Regions from separate parts of the Nonomuraea sp. NPDC050733 genome, predicted to be linked through region 1. Evidence: riboswitches for the same ligand, from Rfam matches in the RefSeq annotation. Region 1 holds a riboswitch; each other region holds the start of a gene.
The links. A riboswitch is a leader RNA that binds a small molecule or an ion and turns the genes downstream of it on or off. The one in region 1 is predicted to bind thiamine pyrophosphate.
Positions count from the first base shown of each region.

Region 2: linked by a shared signal. The riboswitch ahead of AB0H64_RS30675 (cytosine permease) and the one ahead of tenA (thiaminase II) in region 1 are both predicted to bind thiamine pyrophosphate.
Region 3: linked by a shared signal. The riboswitch ahead of AB0H64_RS22940 (FAD-dependent oxidoreductase) and the one ahead of tenA (thiaminase II) in region 1 are both predicted to bind thiamine pyrophosphate.

Region 1 covers NZ_JBFAHO010000003.1:490,722-495,763, reverse strand. Annotated here, with positions in the region: gene AB0H64_RS09195 (TetR family transcriptional regulator) at 1-149, shown strand, start outside; gene AB0H64_RS09190 (hypothetical protein) at 189-587, opposite strand; gene AB0H64_RS09185 (hypothetical protein) at 751-1,281, shown strand; gene tenA (thiaminase II) at 1,387-2,097, opposite strand; TPP riboswitch at 2,089-2,184, opposite strand; gene AB0H64_RS09175 (hypothetical protein) at 2,199-2,786, opposite strand; gene clpB (ATP-dependent chaperone ClpB) at 3,010-5,042, opposite strand, start outside.
Region 2 covers NZ_JBFAHO010000025.1:66,260-71,301, reverse strand. Annotated here, with positions in the region: gene AB0H64_RS30705 (GPP34 family phosphoprotein) at 1-463, opposite strand, end outside; gene AB0H64_RS30700 (transcriptional regulator) at 487-1,092, shown strand; gene AB0H64_RS30695 (DNA-formamidopyrimidine glycosylase family protein) at 1,155-2,033, shown strand; gene AB0H64_RS30690 (helix-turn-helix domain-containing protein) at 2,083-2,496, shown strand; gene AB0H64_RS30685 (rhodanese-like domain-containing protein) at 2,493-2,816, shown strand; gene AB0H64_RS30680 (hypothetical protein) at 2,872-3,102, shown strand; TPP riboswitch at 3,202-3,314, shown strand; gene AB0H64_RS30675 (cytosine permease) at 3,305-4,648, shown strand; gene AB0H64_RS30670 (methylated-DNA--[protein]-cysteine S-methyltransferase) at 4,659-5,042, opposite strand, start outside.
Region 3 covers NZ_JBFAHO010000014.1:87,258-92,299, forward strand. Annotated here, with positions in the region: gene AB0H64_RS22920 (polyprenyl synthetase family protein) at 1-359, shown strand, start outside; gene thiE (thiamine phosphate synthase) at 411-1,046, opposite strand; gene AB0H64_RS22930 (Rv2175c family DNA-binding protein) at 1,024-1,398, opposite strand; gene AB0H64_RS22935 (FAD-dependent oxidoreductase) at 1,429-2,592, opposite strand; TPP riboswitch at 2,651-2,767, shown strand; gene AB0H64_RS22940 (FAD-dependent oxidoreductase) at 2,757-4,052, shown strand; gene thiS (sulfur carrier protein ThiS) at 4,049-4,249, shown strand; gene AB0H64_RS22950 (thiazole synthase) at 4,242-4,997, shown strand.

The DNA of each region.
Region 1 (5,042 bases):
TGGTGGCGGTCGAGGCGGGGGACGCGGTGCTCAAGCTCGCCTTCCGCCGCGACCCGAACGGCGAGCCGGAGATCATCGCGGCGGCCAAGCAGCTCATCCGCGGCTTCCTGTCCCGCCAGCTCCGCTCCTGGACTCCGCAGACGGCCTGACTCCGCGGACGGCCTGACTCCGCGGACTCGTCCGGAGGGTCAGTCGTTCAGGCGCAGGCGCTGGAGGAGCCAGCCGAGCGCCGGGTGCGACTGCTCGGCCTTGGGCGCCGGCGGGCGCGTGTCGGGGGCCGGCGGGCGCACCTCGCCGGCCTGGGGCGCCTGAGGAGGCGCCACGCGTTGCCGGGGCGCGGGGACGCGCCCCTCGCGCTCCCTGGCCGTCCGAGTGCCGTCACAGGGCGCCGGGAGCGCCACCGGCCACGCCTCGCGGTCCTCGCGCGCCTCCCGGGCGTTCAGCCGGGTCTCGATCGCGTGGAGTTCGCGCTCGGCCGATTCGACGGCGGCGAGCCGGCCGGAAAGGTATCCGGCCGCACCCGGAACCAGGGCCGAAAGCGCCACGGCACAGGAGAGTGTGAAGGTCGTCTGCTTGGAGATGCCCATCGCAGCCCTCCTCCTCGCCGGTGCGCGCGACGGCTATATGCCCTACGGCCTGCGAAGACACGCCGGAAGCGGGCATCCTTTGACATGACCTTGCCGAAGTCGTGCCGGATCGGCGATGTGCATTGCCGGGGCAAACCGGCAAGTGGCTCGGTAGTCTCGCGGTGTGGCGCATGTGACCCGTGAGCACCTTGATCGCCTGCTCGAGCAGGCTCTGCTGGCCGACGACCACAGCTCCCTTGCCAGGCGGCTGTACGACGTCGCGCTCGGTTATTCCTCGGGCGACGTCTCCAGGGCGTCCATCCTGGTCCTCGCGGCCGAGGAATGGCGCTCGGCCGGGCAGCCCGCCCGGGCCCTGGAGTGCTTCCAGCGCGCGGTGGAGGACGGCGGTGAGTCGCTCATCGACCCACGCGCCGGCATCGCCGACACGCTCTTCGAGCTCGACCGTCCCGCTGAGGCGAGGGAGGTCATCGAGGCGATCCGCGCGGAGGGCGGGATCACCACGGCGACCTCCCACACGATCGCCGAGACGCTCGTCGCCTACGGCGACCTGCCGGCCGGGCTCGAATGGGTGACCCAGGCCGTGCTGGCCAGTGACGAGGACGACCCGGAGCACGTGGCGCTGCTGCGCACGCGCTACCGCATCCGGGTCGACCTGGGCCTCCCCGAGGACGAGCTCGACGCCCTGGTGTCCTGAGCCGGGCTCTCCCGGGCCGGGCGTCCTGTCCGGCCCGGGGTGCGCCCCGAGGGGCGCTCGCTGCCGTCGGCATGCCCGGAATCAGGCCGTACGGCTGATCCGGGGTCAGCGGGCGGCCGTGGCCTCCGCGCCGGTCGCCAGCCACTGGCCGGTGGGCCACGTCTCCAGCCGCCACGCGCTGTCCCAGAACATCCACTCGTACTCCGTCGCCCGGCAGAACGCCTCGGCCATGGCCCGGCGGGTGGCGGGGTCGGCGGTCCCGGCCAGCCGGTCGGCGATGGCACGCACCTGCGTCACCGAGGCGGCGAACGACGGGTCGGAGTAGGTGGAGATCCACGCCTGGTACGGGTGGCCGGACCGGCCGGCCGTGCGCTCCAGCAAGGCCGTTCCGACGTCCTGGTAGACCCAGAAGCACGGCAGCACCGCGGCGACCAGCACGGGAAGGGGCGCGCTGAGAGCCGTCGCCTGGAGGTACGACGCGTAGGCCAGGCACGTCGGCGAGGTGCCGATGCCGGCCACGTCCGCTGGGCTCAGTCCGAACCCGTCGAGGTAGCCGGTGTGCAGGGCGCGCTCGACGGCCAGCGCCGTGTGCGCGCTCTGGGCGAAGAACATGGCGTCCGCGGGCTCGTCGGCGCGCGCCGACGCCGTCGCCAGCACCTTCGCGTACGCCGCCAGGTAGCGGGCGTCCTGCACCAGGTAGAAGGTGAACCGGTCGCGGCTCAGCGTGCCGTCGCCGAGGGCGGTGTTGAACGGGTGCCGGTGGATGGCGTCGAGCAGCGTGGCGGTGTGCGCCCGGACCTCTTCGCAGAACGACAACGTCGACGTCCCTTCGCTAGTGCGAACTAGATCAGGTTCGACGGGTGTGATCTCAGCCCGGCTCTCCGGGCACCCCGCGTCACGGTCCACCGTAACAGGGATCATCCCAGCGGCAGGCTCGGGAGGAGGGTGCCGACGTCGCCGAGCGAGGTGACGCCGGGCTCCGCGACGCGGGAGGCCCCGTTGCGCGGGCCCTCCGCGTGCGTGGCGGCGGCCGGGCGGCTCGGTGCGCGGTCCGGCGCCTCGTGCGCGTGCTGACGGCGGACGGACGGCTCCGGGGCCCCTGAGACGGGCACCCCGCCGAACGTCCGGACGGGCCGGGCCGGAGCCGCCGGCAGGCCGGGCAGGTCGGGCGCGGCGGCCATCGTGGACACGTCGGACAGGCCCGAGGGGTTGCGCACGCCCGGAGGCAGGACGGGCACGCCCGCGGCCGTGGCCGTCATGTCGGGGGCGACCATCGGGGAGCCGGCACCCCGGGGGCCGGTGAGGCCGAGGCGCTCCGCCGTCCGCGCCGCGACCGCGGAGGCGCTCTCCTCGCCGGCCGCCCCGCCCTCGTCCCCGGCCGGGACGGGGGCGGCAGTGAAGGCGAGGGCGGGAGGCGGCGCCGCGATGATCCAGATGACGCCGGCGCTCAGCGTGGCCGCCGCGACGGCCCGAAAGCCGGGATAGGACCGGGATGACACTGACACTGGACGTCCCCCTCGTCGGTACGGATGCCCGGGCGGACGCCGGGCGGGTCTCGGACGAAGGCCGAAGCTAGCCAGGGAAGCGGTGCGCCGGGGCGGGCTTGGCCGAACGGTGGACCAGCCCTTACCGGGGAGCGGGCCGCGACACGCACCCGGGTACGCGAAAGCCCCGGGAAGCCGGCCGGAAAGGCCGGGCCCCGGGGCTTGTCGCCGGTACGTCGCCGCGTCAGGCGCGCTTGACGGTCAGCTCGTCGTCGCCGAGGTCGACCAGCACCTTGTCGCCGTCCACGATCTCGCCCGACAGCACCGCCTTGGCGAGCTTGTCGCCGATCGCCGACTGCACCAGCCGGCGCAGCGGACGCGCGCCGTACAGCGGGTCGTAGCCGGTGAGCGACAGCCACTCGCGGGCCGCCGGAGTGACGTCCAGGGTCAGCCTGCGGTCCGCCAGCCGCCTCGCCAGCCGGTCGACCTGGAGGTCGACGATCTGGGCCAGCTCCTCCGAGCCGAGCGCGTCGAACAGGATCACGTCGTCGAGCCGGTTCAGGAACTCCGGCTTGAAGGCGCCGCGGACGGCGCTCATCACGGCCTCGCGCTTGGCGTCGCCCTCCAGCGTCGGGTCCACCAGGAACTGGGAGCCCAGGTTGGAGGTGAGGATCAGGATCGTGTTGCGGAAGTCGACCGTGCGGCCCTGCCCGTCGGTGAGCCGCCCGTCGTCCAGCACCTGGAGCAGGATGTCGAAGACCTCGGGGTGGGCCTTCTCCACCTCGTCCAGCAGCACCACGGTGTACGGCCTGCGCCGCACGGCCTCGGTGAGCTGGCCGCCCTCCTCGTAGCCGACGTAGCCGGGAGGGGCGCCGACGAGCCGGGCGACGCTGTGCTTCTCGGAGTACTCGCTCATGTCGATGCGGGTCATCGCCCGCTCGTCGTCGAACAGGAACTCCGCCAGCGCCTTGGCCAGCTCGGTCTTGCCCACGCCCGTCGGGCCGAGGAACAGGAACGAGCCGGTCGGCCGGTCGGGGTCGGCGATGCCGGCCCGGCTGCGCCGGACGGCGTCGGACACGGCGCGTACGGCCTGCTGCTGGCCGACCAGGCGCCTGCCCAGCTCGTCCTCCATGCGCAGCAGCTTGGTCGTCTCGGCCTCCATCAGGCGGCCGGCCGGGATGCCCGTCCAGGACGAGATGACCTCGGCGATGTCGTCGGGGCCGACCTCCTCCTTGACCATGGCGTCGTCGGGCTGGGCGGCCTCGGACGCCTCCCGCAGCGCCTGCTCCAGCCTCGGCACCTCGGCGTACATGAGCCGGGACGCCGCCTCGAAGTCGCCGTCGCGCTGTGCCCGCTCCGCCGCGCCGCGCGCCTCGTCGAGCTGCTTCTTCAGCTCGCCGACCTTGTTGAGGCCGGCCTTCTCGCGCTCCCAGCGCCCGACGAGGGAGTTGAGCTCCTCCTGGCGGTCGGCCAGCTCCTTGCGCAGCCGCTCCAGCCGGTGGAGGGAGGCGTCGTCGGTCTCCTTGGAGAGGGCCAGCTCCTCCATCTTCATGCGGTCGACGTTGCGCTGGAGCTGGTCGATCTCCACGGGACGGGAGTCGATCTCCATGCGCAGCCGCGAGGCGGCCTCGTCGACCAGGTCGATGGCCTTGTCCGGCAGGAACCGGCTGGTGATGTAGCGGTCGGACAGGGCGGCGGCGGCCACCAGCGCGCTGTCGGCGATCTGCACCTGGTGGTGGGCCTCGTAGCGGCCCTTCAGCCCGCGCAGGATCGCGATGGTGTCCTCGACCGTCGGCTCGCCGACGTACACCTGCTGGAAGCGGCGCTCCAGCGCCGGGTCCTTCTCGATGCGCTCGCGGTACTCGTCGAGCGTCGTCGCGCCGATCATGCGCAGCTCGCCGCGGGCCAGCATGGGCTTGAGCATGTTGCCCGCGTCCATCGCGCCCTCGGCGGCGCCCGCGCCGACGACCGTGTGCAGCTCGTCGATGAAGGTGACGATCTGGCCGTTGCTCTCCTTGATCTCGGACAGCACGGCCTTCAGCCGCTCCTCGAACTCGCCGCGGTACTTGGCTCCGGCCACCATCGCGCCCAGGTCGAGCGAGATGAGCCGCTTGTTGCGCAGCGACTCGGGCACGTCGCCCGCCACGATCCGCTGGGCCAGGCCCTCGACGACGGCGGTCTTGCCGACGCCGGGCTCGCCGATCAGCACCGGGTTGTTCTTGGTGCGCCGGGACAGCACCTGCACCACGCGGCGGATCTCGGAGTCACGGCCGATGA
Region 2 (5,042 bases), on a different contig from region 1:
GCACCGCGGTGCGCGCGTCGGGGTCGGCGCCGCCCAGCGCGCTCGCGACCCGCTCCCTGACGTCCGCCTCGACGGAGCCGTCGGCCTCCGGCCAGCGCGTCGTCGGGAAGATCCCCAGGACCTTGCCGCGCTGCTCGGTCAGCACGCCGGTCTCGGCGAGCCGGGTCAGCAGCCGCGGGCGGGGCTTGCCGGACATGAGCTTCTGCACCCACCAGACGGGCTTGCGCTCCCTGCCCTCCGCCGCGATGCGGGCCAGTGCTCCGTCCAGCTCCGCGTCGCCGAGCGGAGTGGGGTCCTTGACGGTCACTGTCTTGTCCGACAGCTCGATCCGGCCGTTGACGGCCAGCTCGGCCAGGAGGGCGCCGCCCAGCGCGGGGTCGAGCTGGGTCGAGCTGACGAGCTGCTTGCCCTCGTCCTCGCTGTGGGCGAGCAGGAGGAGTTCCTCGGCGATCGTCACAGTCATGTCCCTGACACTAACGTGCGCTCATGTCCATCTCCGAGAAGTTGCACGCCGCCGGCCGCCCGCTGCTCGACGCCCAGCTCGCGCACCCCACCGTCGCCGGGATAGCCCGCGGCGACCTGCCCGAGGCGGTGTTCCGGTCCTGGCTCGAGCAGGACTACCTGTTCCTGCTCGACTACGTGCGGGTCTTCGCCCGGCTGGCCTGGCAGGCGCCGGACGGCCACCTGGGGGATCTGGTGGACCTGGCGCACGCCACCTTCCATGACGAGCTGAGCCTGCACCGAACCATGTCGGCCGGGTTCGGCGCCGACCTGGAGGGGGCCGTGAAGGGGCCGGCGTGCGCGGCGTACACGGCCTTCCTGCTGGAGTCGGCGGCCACGTACGCCGACGGGCTGGCGGCGCTGTACCCGTGCATGTGGGGATATTCGACGCTGGGCCGGATCCTGGCGCAGGACCCGCCGGCCGAGCCGCGCTACCGGGCGTGGGTGGACACCTACGCCGACCCGGGGTTCGCCGCGCTGGCCGCCCGGATCGCCGGGATGATCGACGAGGCGGCTCCCGACCCGGCGCGGGCGGAGCGGCTGTTCCGCGAGGGCATGGCCCATGAGCTGGCCTTCTGGGACGTTCCCTGACGCGTGGAGCGGCGTCCGCGAGCGTCCGGGACGCTGTCGGTGCGTGACCGTACTCTGGTGGCATGCCGGAACTTCCCGAAGTCGAGTCCCTGGCCGGATTCCTGCGTGAGCGGGCGGTCGGCCGGACCGTGCTGGCCGTCGACGTGGTGGCGATCCAGGCGCTCAAGACGTTCGACCCGCCGGTGAGCGCGCTGGGCGGGCTGAGCGTCACCGGCGTGTCGCGGCACGGCAAGTTCCTCGACCTCGACTGCGACGGGCTCCACCTGGTCATCCACCTGGCCCGGGCCGGCTGGCTGCGCTGGCGCGACGACCTGTCGGGCGCCAAGCCCGTCCGTCCCGGCAAGGGCCCGCTCGCGGCGAGGGTGCGGTTCGCGCCCGACGACGAGGGCCTGGCGCCGGGGTTCGAGCTGACCGAGGCCGGCACGCAGAAGCGCCTGGCCATCTACGTCACGAGGGACCCGGCCGAGGTGCCCGGCGTGGCCTCGCTGGGCCCGGACCCGCTGGCGGAGTCGTTCACGGTCGAGACGCTGAAGCAGATCGTGGGCGGCAACCGCACGCAGATCAAGGGCCTGCTGCGCGACCAGAAGGTCATCGCGGGCATCGGCAACGCCTACTCCGACGAGGTGCTCCACGCGGCCCGGATGTCCCCGTTCAAGATCGCTTCCTCGCTGACCGACGCGCAGATCGCGGACCTGCACGAGGCCATCGTCACGACGCTGCGCGAGGCCATGGAGCGGGCCCACGGGCTGGCCGCCAAGGACCTCAAGGCGGAGAAGAAGTCCGGCCTGCGCGTCCACAACCGCGCCGGCCAGCCGTGCGACGTCTGCGGCGACACCATCCGCGAGGTCTCCTTCGCCGACTCCTCGCTCCAGTACTGCCCGACCTGCCAGACCGGCGGCAAGCCGCTCGCCGACCGGCGCCTGTCGCGCCTGCTCAAGTAGGGTCGGTTATCTCTTGTAACCGCGATGTGCCTGCGACAGCATGGAAGCCATGGACGACCACGCCTCCTGTGACATCACCGACGACTACGACGTCCGGCAGTGGGACACCCGCGAGGACTGCGAGGTCCGGCAGATCCTGGACCGCGTCGCCGACAAGTGGTCGCTGCTCGTCATCGCCCTGCTCGACAGCCGGAGCCTGCGCTTCAGCGAGCTGCGCCGCGAGATCGACGGGGTCAGCCAGCGCATGCTCAGCGTGACCCTGCGCCACCTGGAGCGCGACGGCCTGGTGACCAGGACCGTCCATCCCGTCGTGCCGCCCCGCGTCGACTACGCGCTCACGCCGCTCGGCCGCACCCTGCACGAGACGATCAAGTCGCTGGTCACCTGGACCGAGTCGCACCAGCGGGAGATCGCCGAGGCCCGTGCGGCCTACGACCGGGGGCGCGAGATGATGGACGCATGACGGTTCCCGAGGTAGAGGCACGTGACGTACCCGACGACGCTTTCCTGCTGGACGTGCGCGAGCGTGAGGAGTGGGTGGCGGGCCACGCTCCCGAGGCCGTGCACATCCCGATGAGCGAGATCCAGGGGCGGGTCGACGAGGTCCCCGCCGGCGGCAAGGTCTACGTCGTCTGCCGGGTCGGCGGCCGGTCCTACCAGGTGGCGGCGTGGCTGAACCACCTGGGGCGCGAGGCGGTCAACGTCGGCGGCGGCATGCAGTCGTGGGAGGGCGCGAGCCGTCCGATGGTCAGCGAGACCGGTCAGCCGCCGTTCGTGGCCTGAGAGCCGGGCCGGAAATTCGGTTGTCCGCGTGGGCGGGTGCTGCTGGGCTGTGCCGGTGAATCGTGACGAGGTGCTGACGGCCTACGAGCGTCAGGTGCGGATCGGGCAGGGCGAGCGGGACGGCCGCGTGGTGCGCGAGGCCGGCGAGGACCGCTGGAACGGGGTTTTCTGGTCCGATCTCGACGAGGCCACGGCCGTCGACGCCTCCAGCGAGAGCCGCCCGATCCTGCTGCGGCTCGGCTTCGAGCCGCTCGGCACCACGACCCCGTACGCGTACACCCCCTGACAGGACCGGGTGTGGCCGTCCGGCGGCGCATGAGGCATCATGAGGGCGCACGCCAGGACATTTCCGGCTGAGACCGGGGTGCCAGGGCTGTGCGACAACTACAGATCCCGCGGGAGCTCGGGGCCACCGGGCTGAGAGGGCAGCTGCCGCTGCTGCCGACCGCATGAACCTGTCCGGGTAATGCCGGCGTAGGGAGTGTGTGATGACGCATGCCGTCAACGAAGTCCCGCTGACCCTCGACGAGACCCCGCCGAAGACACTCGGCGTGCTGGACCAGGGCGCGCTCTGGGCCAACCTCGGGGTGAGCCTGCTGGGCTTCTCCGGCGCGCTCTTCCTGCTCGACCCGCTGGGCGGCGCCCCGCTGACCGTCGCCGCGGCCCTCACCGCCGCCGTCGTGGGCAGCCTCCTCGGCACCGCCATGGTCGGCCTGGCCGCCATCCCGGGCACCCGGACGGGACGGCCCGCGATGGTGTTGCTCCGGGGGCTGTTCGGGGCGCGGCTGTCGTACGTGCCGACGGTGCTCAACATCATCCAGATGGTCGGCTGGGGCGCCTTCGAGCTCTGGGTGATCTCCATGGGCGCGAGCGCGATCTTCGGTCCGGCGGTGCCGTACGCGGTCTGGGTGGTCGTCGCCGGGGTCCTCACCACCTCGCTGTCGATCTGGCCGCTCGGCTCGGTGCGGCTGCTGCGCCGGTACGTCACGGTCGCCGTGGTCATCGCGCTGGCCTGGTTCGCCGTGGACTTCCTCGGCCAGGCCCAGCCGCAGGCCGGCGGCTCGTGGCAGGCGTTCGCGCCGGCCGTCGACTACGTGATCGCGCTGTCGGTCTCGTGGGTGCCGATGGCGGCCGACTTCGCCCGGCACTCCAGGTCGAGCGCCGCCGCGTTCACCGGCGTCGTCGGCGGCTACACGCTGGCCCAGGTGGCCTGCCTGGGGCTCGGCGTGTACGCGGTGGCCATCGCCGGGGCGGCCGCGGTCCAGGCGGACGGCACCGCGGTGTTCGGGACGTTCGTCGCGGCGCCGCTCGGCGCGCTGTTCTTCGCGGTGCTCGTCCTGCGCGAGACCGACCAGTCGTTCGCGAACGTCTACTCGACCACCCTCTCGCTGCAGAACCTCATGCCCCGCGTCGACCGCCGCGTCTTCAGTGTCTCGATCGGCGTGGTCACCACCGCAGTGGCGCTGGTGGTGGACGTGAACTCCTACGGGGCGTTCCTCGGCATCATCGGCGCGGTGTTCGTGCCGATGTTCGCGGTCCTCGCCGTGGACTACTTCGTGCTCGGCGGTTCCGCCCGGTGGAACACCGACGAGGACGCGCCGTCCCGCTGGTCCATGCTGGTGCCCTGGGTGCTCGGCTTCGCCGCGTACTGGCTGACCACCTCGACGCCGACCGTCGGTGCCTGGGACGGGTTCTGGGCCGAGGTGCGCGAGGAGATCGGCTTCACCCGCCAGCCGTGGATGAACGGCGCGCTCGGCGCGGCGCTCGTGGCCGCGCTGGTCACGCTCGCCCTCGGCCTGGCCCGGCGCCGGGCCCTCGCCGACCGCGCCTGACAGCTCGTGATCAGGAGCGGGACTCGACGGTGAGGAGGTGGCGCTTGGCGTTCACGCCTCCGGCGTAGTCGCCGAGCGCGCCGTCGCCGGGCACGATCCGGTGGCACGGCACGATGACGCACACCGGGTTGGCCATCAGCGCGTTGCCGACCGCCCGCAGCGCGCGTGGCCGGCCGATGCGCTCGCCGATCTCACCGAGCGTCGCCGTCGTGCCGTACGGGATCGCCATGGTCTTCTGCAGCACCGTGCGCGCGAACGACGTGGCGATGGCCAGGTCGACCGGCGTGGTGAAGGCCCGCAGCCGCCCCGAGAAGTACGCGTCCAGCTCCCGGCGCACCGGGTCCAGCCGGCCGGGGTCGGGGCCGATGAACGAGCCCACGTGCCGCGTCACCCG
Region 3 (5,042 bases), on a different contig from region 1:
TCCAGATGCGCGACGACATCCTCGGCGTGTTCGGCGACCCGGCGGCCACCGGCAAGCCGGCCGGCGACGACCTGCGCGAGGGCAAGCGGACGATGCTCATGGCGCGCACCCTGGCCGCCGCCACCCCCACGCAGGCCGCGCTGGTGCGGAGCCTGCTCGGCGACCCGGGGCTCGACGACCGGGGCGTGGCGGCGCTGCGGGAGGTCATCGAGGACACGGGGGCGCTGCGGGAGTGCGAGGACCTGATCGGGACGTACCTGACGGAGGCGCTGGCCTGCCTCGACCAGGCGCCGATCACGGCCGGGGCGCGCTCCGCGCTGGCCGACCTGGCCGTCGCCGCCACCTCCCGCAAGGCCTGACCCTCCCCGCGCTTCCACGGGCGCTGGGAGGGTCGCAAGCGGTCGGGTGGGTCAGCGGGCCAGGCGCTTGGCGAACTCCGCCGCCGCCGCGCCCGGGTCGTCGGCCTCGGTGATCGCCCGCACCACGACGACGCGGGTCGCCCCGCACGCCATGACCTCGTCGAGGTTGTCCAGGTCGATGCCGCCGATGGCGAACCACGGCCGGTCCGTGGCGATCGAGGCCGCGTGCCGCAGCAGCGACGGCCCCGGCGCGGGACGGCCCGGCTTGGTCGGGGTGGGCCAGGTCGGCCCGCAGCAGAAGTAGTCGACGCCCTCCTCCACCGCGGCGGCGGACGCCTCGGCGGTGGAGTGGGTGGACCTGCCGATGAGGATGTCGTCGCCGAGTATCTCCCGCGCGACGCCCACCGGAAGGTCGTCCTGCCCCAGGTGGAGCACGTCGGGCCGGGCGGCGTAGGCCACGTCCGCCCGGTCGTTGACGGCCAGCAGCCTGCCGTGCCGGTCGCAGGCGTCGCGGAAGACCTCCAGCAGCGCGAGCTCCTCCCGCGCCTCCAGGCCCTTCTCACGGAGCTGGACGACGTCGACGCCGTTGGCGAGCACGGTGTCGAGGAACTCGGCCAGGTCACCGCGCCGGCGCCGGCCGTCGGTGCAGAGGTAGAGCCGGGCGTCAGAAAGCGAGGGCCTGGGCACGCCGCTTGACCTCGGTGTGGCGGCCCGCGCGGATCGCCTCGACGGGCGAGCCGGGCAGCGAGTCGTCCGGGGTGAAGAGCCACCGCAGCGCCTCGGCGTCGTCGTAGCCCGCGTCCAGCAGCACGGTCAGCGTGCCGGGCAGGCCCTTCATCACGTCCCTTCCGTCAAGGAACGCCGCGGGCACGTGCGGCCCGCCGCTGCCCCGGCGCACGCCGAGCAGCTTGTGGTCCTTGAGGAGTTGCTTGGTCCGCCCGAGCGAGAGCTGCAGGCGGTCGGCCACCTCGGGGAGAGTGAGCCACTCGTTGACGAGCTGGTCGGTCTCCCGGTCGATCTGTGCAACAGAAAGCGTCACGAAACCACAACTACCACATGGCGCGCTTGCTCAAACAACACAATCCCGTAGAGGGACATCGGGATCTACCAGGCGTTCCGGGTCGATCCTGTGCCCCGCGTCGATGATGCGGCGGCCCTGGACGAGGTCCCGCGGCCGGTCCACGGCCAGCACCGCGGCCAGCGCGCCGTCGCCGGTCAGCCAGCAGGCCGACCACTTGCCCTCCGGGCCGCCCCGGTACAGGAGACGCTCGCCGGCCGGATGGTGACCCGCGTACTGGACCATGTGGCCGAACTGCTCGGACCAGAAGTACGGCACCGGGTCGTAGACGGCCTCCTCGCCCAGCAGGGTGGCCGCGGCGACCTCGGGCGCGCCGAGCGCGGTGTCCCAGTGCTCCACCCGCAGGCGCGTGCCGTAACGGCGCGACCACCAGGCGGCGCAGTCGCCCACCGCCACCACGCCCGGCAGGGAGGCGCGCAGGTGCTCGTCGGTGACGACGCCGTTGTGCAGGTCGATGTCGGCGCCCGCCAGCCACTCCACGGCCGGGCGGACCCCGATGCCGGAGACGACCACGTGCGCCTCGACGAACTCGCCGTCCACCAGCCGCACCCCGCCCTCGTCCACCGACGCGACCATGGTGTCCAGCCGCAGGTCGACGCCGTCGTACCAGGCGGTGGTACGGGCGCCGATCTCGGTCCCGACGGCGTGGGAGAGCGGCGCGGGGCCGGCCTCGATCACGGTCACCTCGCAGCCCGCGCGGCGGGCGGCCGTGGCCACCTCGGCGCCGATCCAGCCGGCGCCGACCACCGCGACGCGGGCGCCGCGGACCAGCCGGGCACGCAGCTCCAGCGCGTCGTCGAGAGTGCGCAGCACGTGCTGCGGCCCGTCGCCGGGCAGCGTGATCGGCTCGGCGCCGGTCGCGATGACCAGCCCGTCGTACGCCAGCTCGCCCTCGCTGGTCTCGACGACGCCCGGACGCAGGCCGGTGGCGCTGACGCCGGGGCGGAAGTCCACCTCCAGCGTCGCGAGGTCGGAGTCGACGAAACTGGAGTCGCTGGTGCCCAGCAGCACCGCCTTCGACAGGGGCGGCCGGTCGTACGGGCGATGCCGTTCCTGTCCCAGGAGGGTGATCTCGCCGCCGAACCCCCTCGCCCGCAGGGCCTCGATGCTGCGCACGCCGGCCAGGCCCGCTCCTGCCACCACGACACGGTTCACGGTCAAGACCATAACGGGGCCGCCGCCTGCGCTCCGCACCGAGGCCGTAGGCTTGAGGGGTACGACGCGCGGGAGTCCGGCCGTGACCGGGCTGAGAGGAAGGCTTGACCGGGCCTTCGACCGCAATCCACCTGATCCGGATCATGCCGGCGAAGGGAGCGCGCATGGAGCTGGTCGTGGGCGGCGGGATCGTCGGGCTGTCCATCGCCTGGCGGCTGTCGCGGGTGGGGCGGGCCGTCACCGTGGTGGACCCGGCCCCGGCCTCCGGGGCCTCGCACGCGGCGGCGGGCATGCTGGCGCCCGTCAGCGAGGTCGCCTACACCGAGGAGCCGCTGCTGCGGCTGGGGGTGGCGTCGCTGCGCCGCTGGCCGTCGTTCGCCGCCGAGCTGGCCGAGGACGCCGGCCTGCCGCCGGGCGTCCTGGCCCCGTCGCGCCCGCGCGGGCCCTCCGGCGGCGCTTCTCCCGTGCCGTCGTCCCCTGCGCGTCCTGGCCCGGTCCCGTCGTACGGGCTGGACTTCCGTGCCGACGGCACCCTGGACGTGGCGTTCGGCGCGGACGACCTGGCGGCGCTGGACGAGCTGGGCGGGTTCATGGGCAAGCTGGGGCTGCCGGTGGAGCGGCTGACGGGCAGGGAGTGCCGCCGCCTGGAGCCGATGCTGGCCCCGTCGGTGCGGGGCGGGCTGCTGGCGCCGGGCGACGCGTGGGTGGACCCGCGCCGCGTCACAGCCGCCCTGCTGGCCGCCCTGGAGCGGCTGGGCGTCCCCGTGGTGCGGGCCCGGGTGTCGGAGCTCCTGCGTGCCCCTGGCGGCCCTGGTGGCGGCTCCGGGCGCGGTCCGGCGGTCGTGGGCGTACGGCTGGAGTCTCCGGCGGACGGCGGGGACCTGCCGTCCGAGATCCGCGCCGACGGGGTGATCCTGGCCGCCGGCGCGTGGAGCGGCGAGCTGTACGACCTCCCGGTCCGGCCGGTCAAGGGCCAGATCATGCGGCTGCGCTCCCCCGAGCCGCTGCTCGGCCGGTGCGTGCGCGGCATGGTCCACGGCGCCCCCGTCTACCTGGTGCCGCGCGGCGACGGCGAGCTCGTGGTGGGCGCCACGCAGGAGGAGATGGGGTTCGACACGCGGGTGACGGCCGGCGGCGTGTACGAGCTGCTACGCGACGCCCGGGAGCTGGTGCCCGGCGTGACCGAGCTGGAGGTGGCCGAGGTCGTGGCTGGCCTGCGTCCCGGCACCCCGGACAACCTGCCGCTCATCGGCCCGGCCGGCGTCCCGGGGCTGACGCTGGCGACCGGGCACCACCGCGGCGGGGTGCTCCTGGCGCCGCTCACGACGGCGATCCTCCTGGGCGAGGAGCCCGAACTGGCCGCCCTCTGCTCCCCGGCCCGCCACCACCCGGCCCCCGGCGCGCACGACAGGCCCCCCGGCCCCTACGACAGGAGCTCCGGCTCCGAGGAGATGGGATGAAAGTGACGATCAACGGCAGCCAGCGCGAGGTGCCCGACGGCACCACCGTGGCGCAGGCCGTACGCATCCTGACCACCGCCACCACCGGCGTGGCGGTGGCCCTGAACGACGAGGTCGTGACGCGCGGCTCGTGGGACACCACGGCGCTCGGCGACAGCGACCGCGTCGAGGTGCTCACGGCGGTGCAGGGTGGATGATCTGATCATCGCCGGGGAGAAGTTCTCCTCCCGGCTCATCATGGGCACCGGCGGCGCGCCCTCGCTGGAGGTGCTGGACCAGGCCCTCGCCGCCTCCGGCACCGAGCTGACCACGGTTGCGATGCGGCGGCTCGACCCGTCGGCCCGCGGCTCGGTCCTCGACGTGCTGCGCGAGCGCGGCATCAAGGTGCTGCCCAACACCGCGGGCTGCTTCACCGCGGGCGAGGCCGTGCTGACGGCCAGGCTGGCCCGCGAGGCCCTCGGGACGAACTGGGTCAAGCTCGAGGTCATCGCCGACGAGCGGACGCTGCTGCCGGACCCGATCGAGACGTTCGACGCGGCCGAGCGGCTGGTTGCCGAGGGCTTCGTGGTGCTGCCGTACATCGGGGACGACCCGGCGCTGGCGCGCCGTCTGGAGCAGGCCGGCTGCGCGGCCGTCATGCCGCTCGGCGCGCCCATCGGCTCCGGTCTCGGCATCCGCAACCCGCACAACATCGAGCTCATCGTGGAGGCGGCCTCCGTGCCGGTGATCCTCGACGCGGGCATCGGCACGGCCAGCGACGCCGCGCTGGCGATGGAGCTGGGCTGCGACGCCGTGCTGCTGGCGACGGCGGTCACCCGCGCGCAGCGACCCGACCTGATGGCGGCGGCCATGCGGGGCGCGGTCCATGCCGGGCGGCTGGCCCGCCAGGCCGGGCGCATCCCGCGCCGCCGCTACGCAGAGGCGTCCTCCCCGATGACCCCGTGACCCGGCGCCCCCGGTGACCCGGGACCCGCGACCGGACTCACGGAT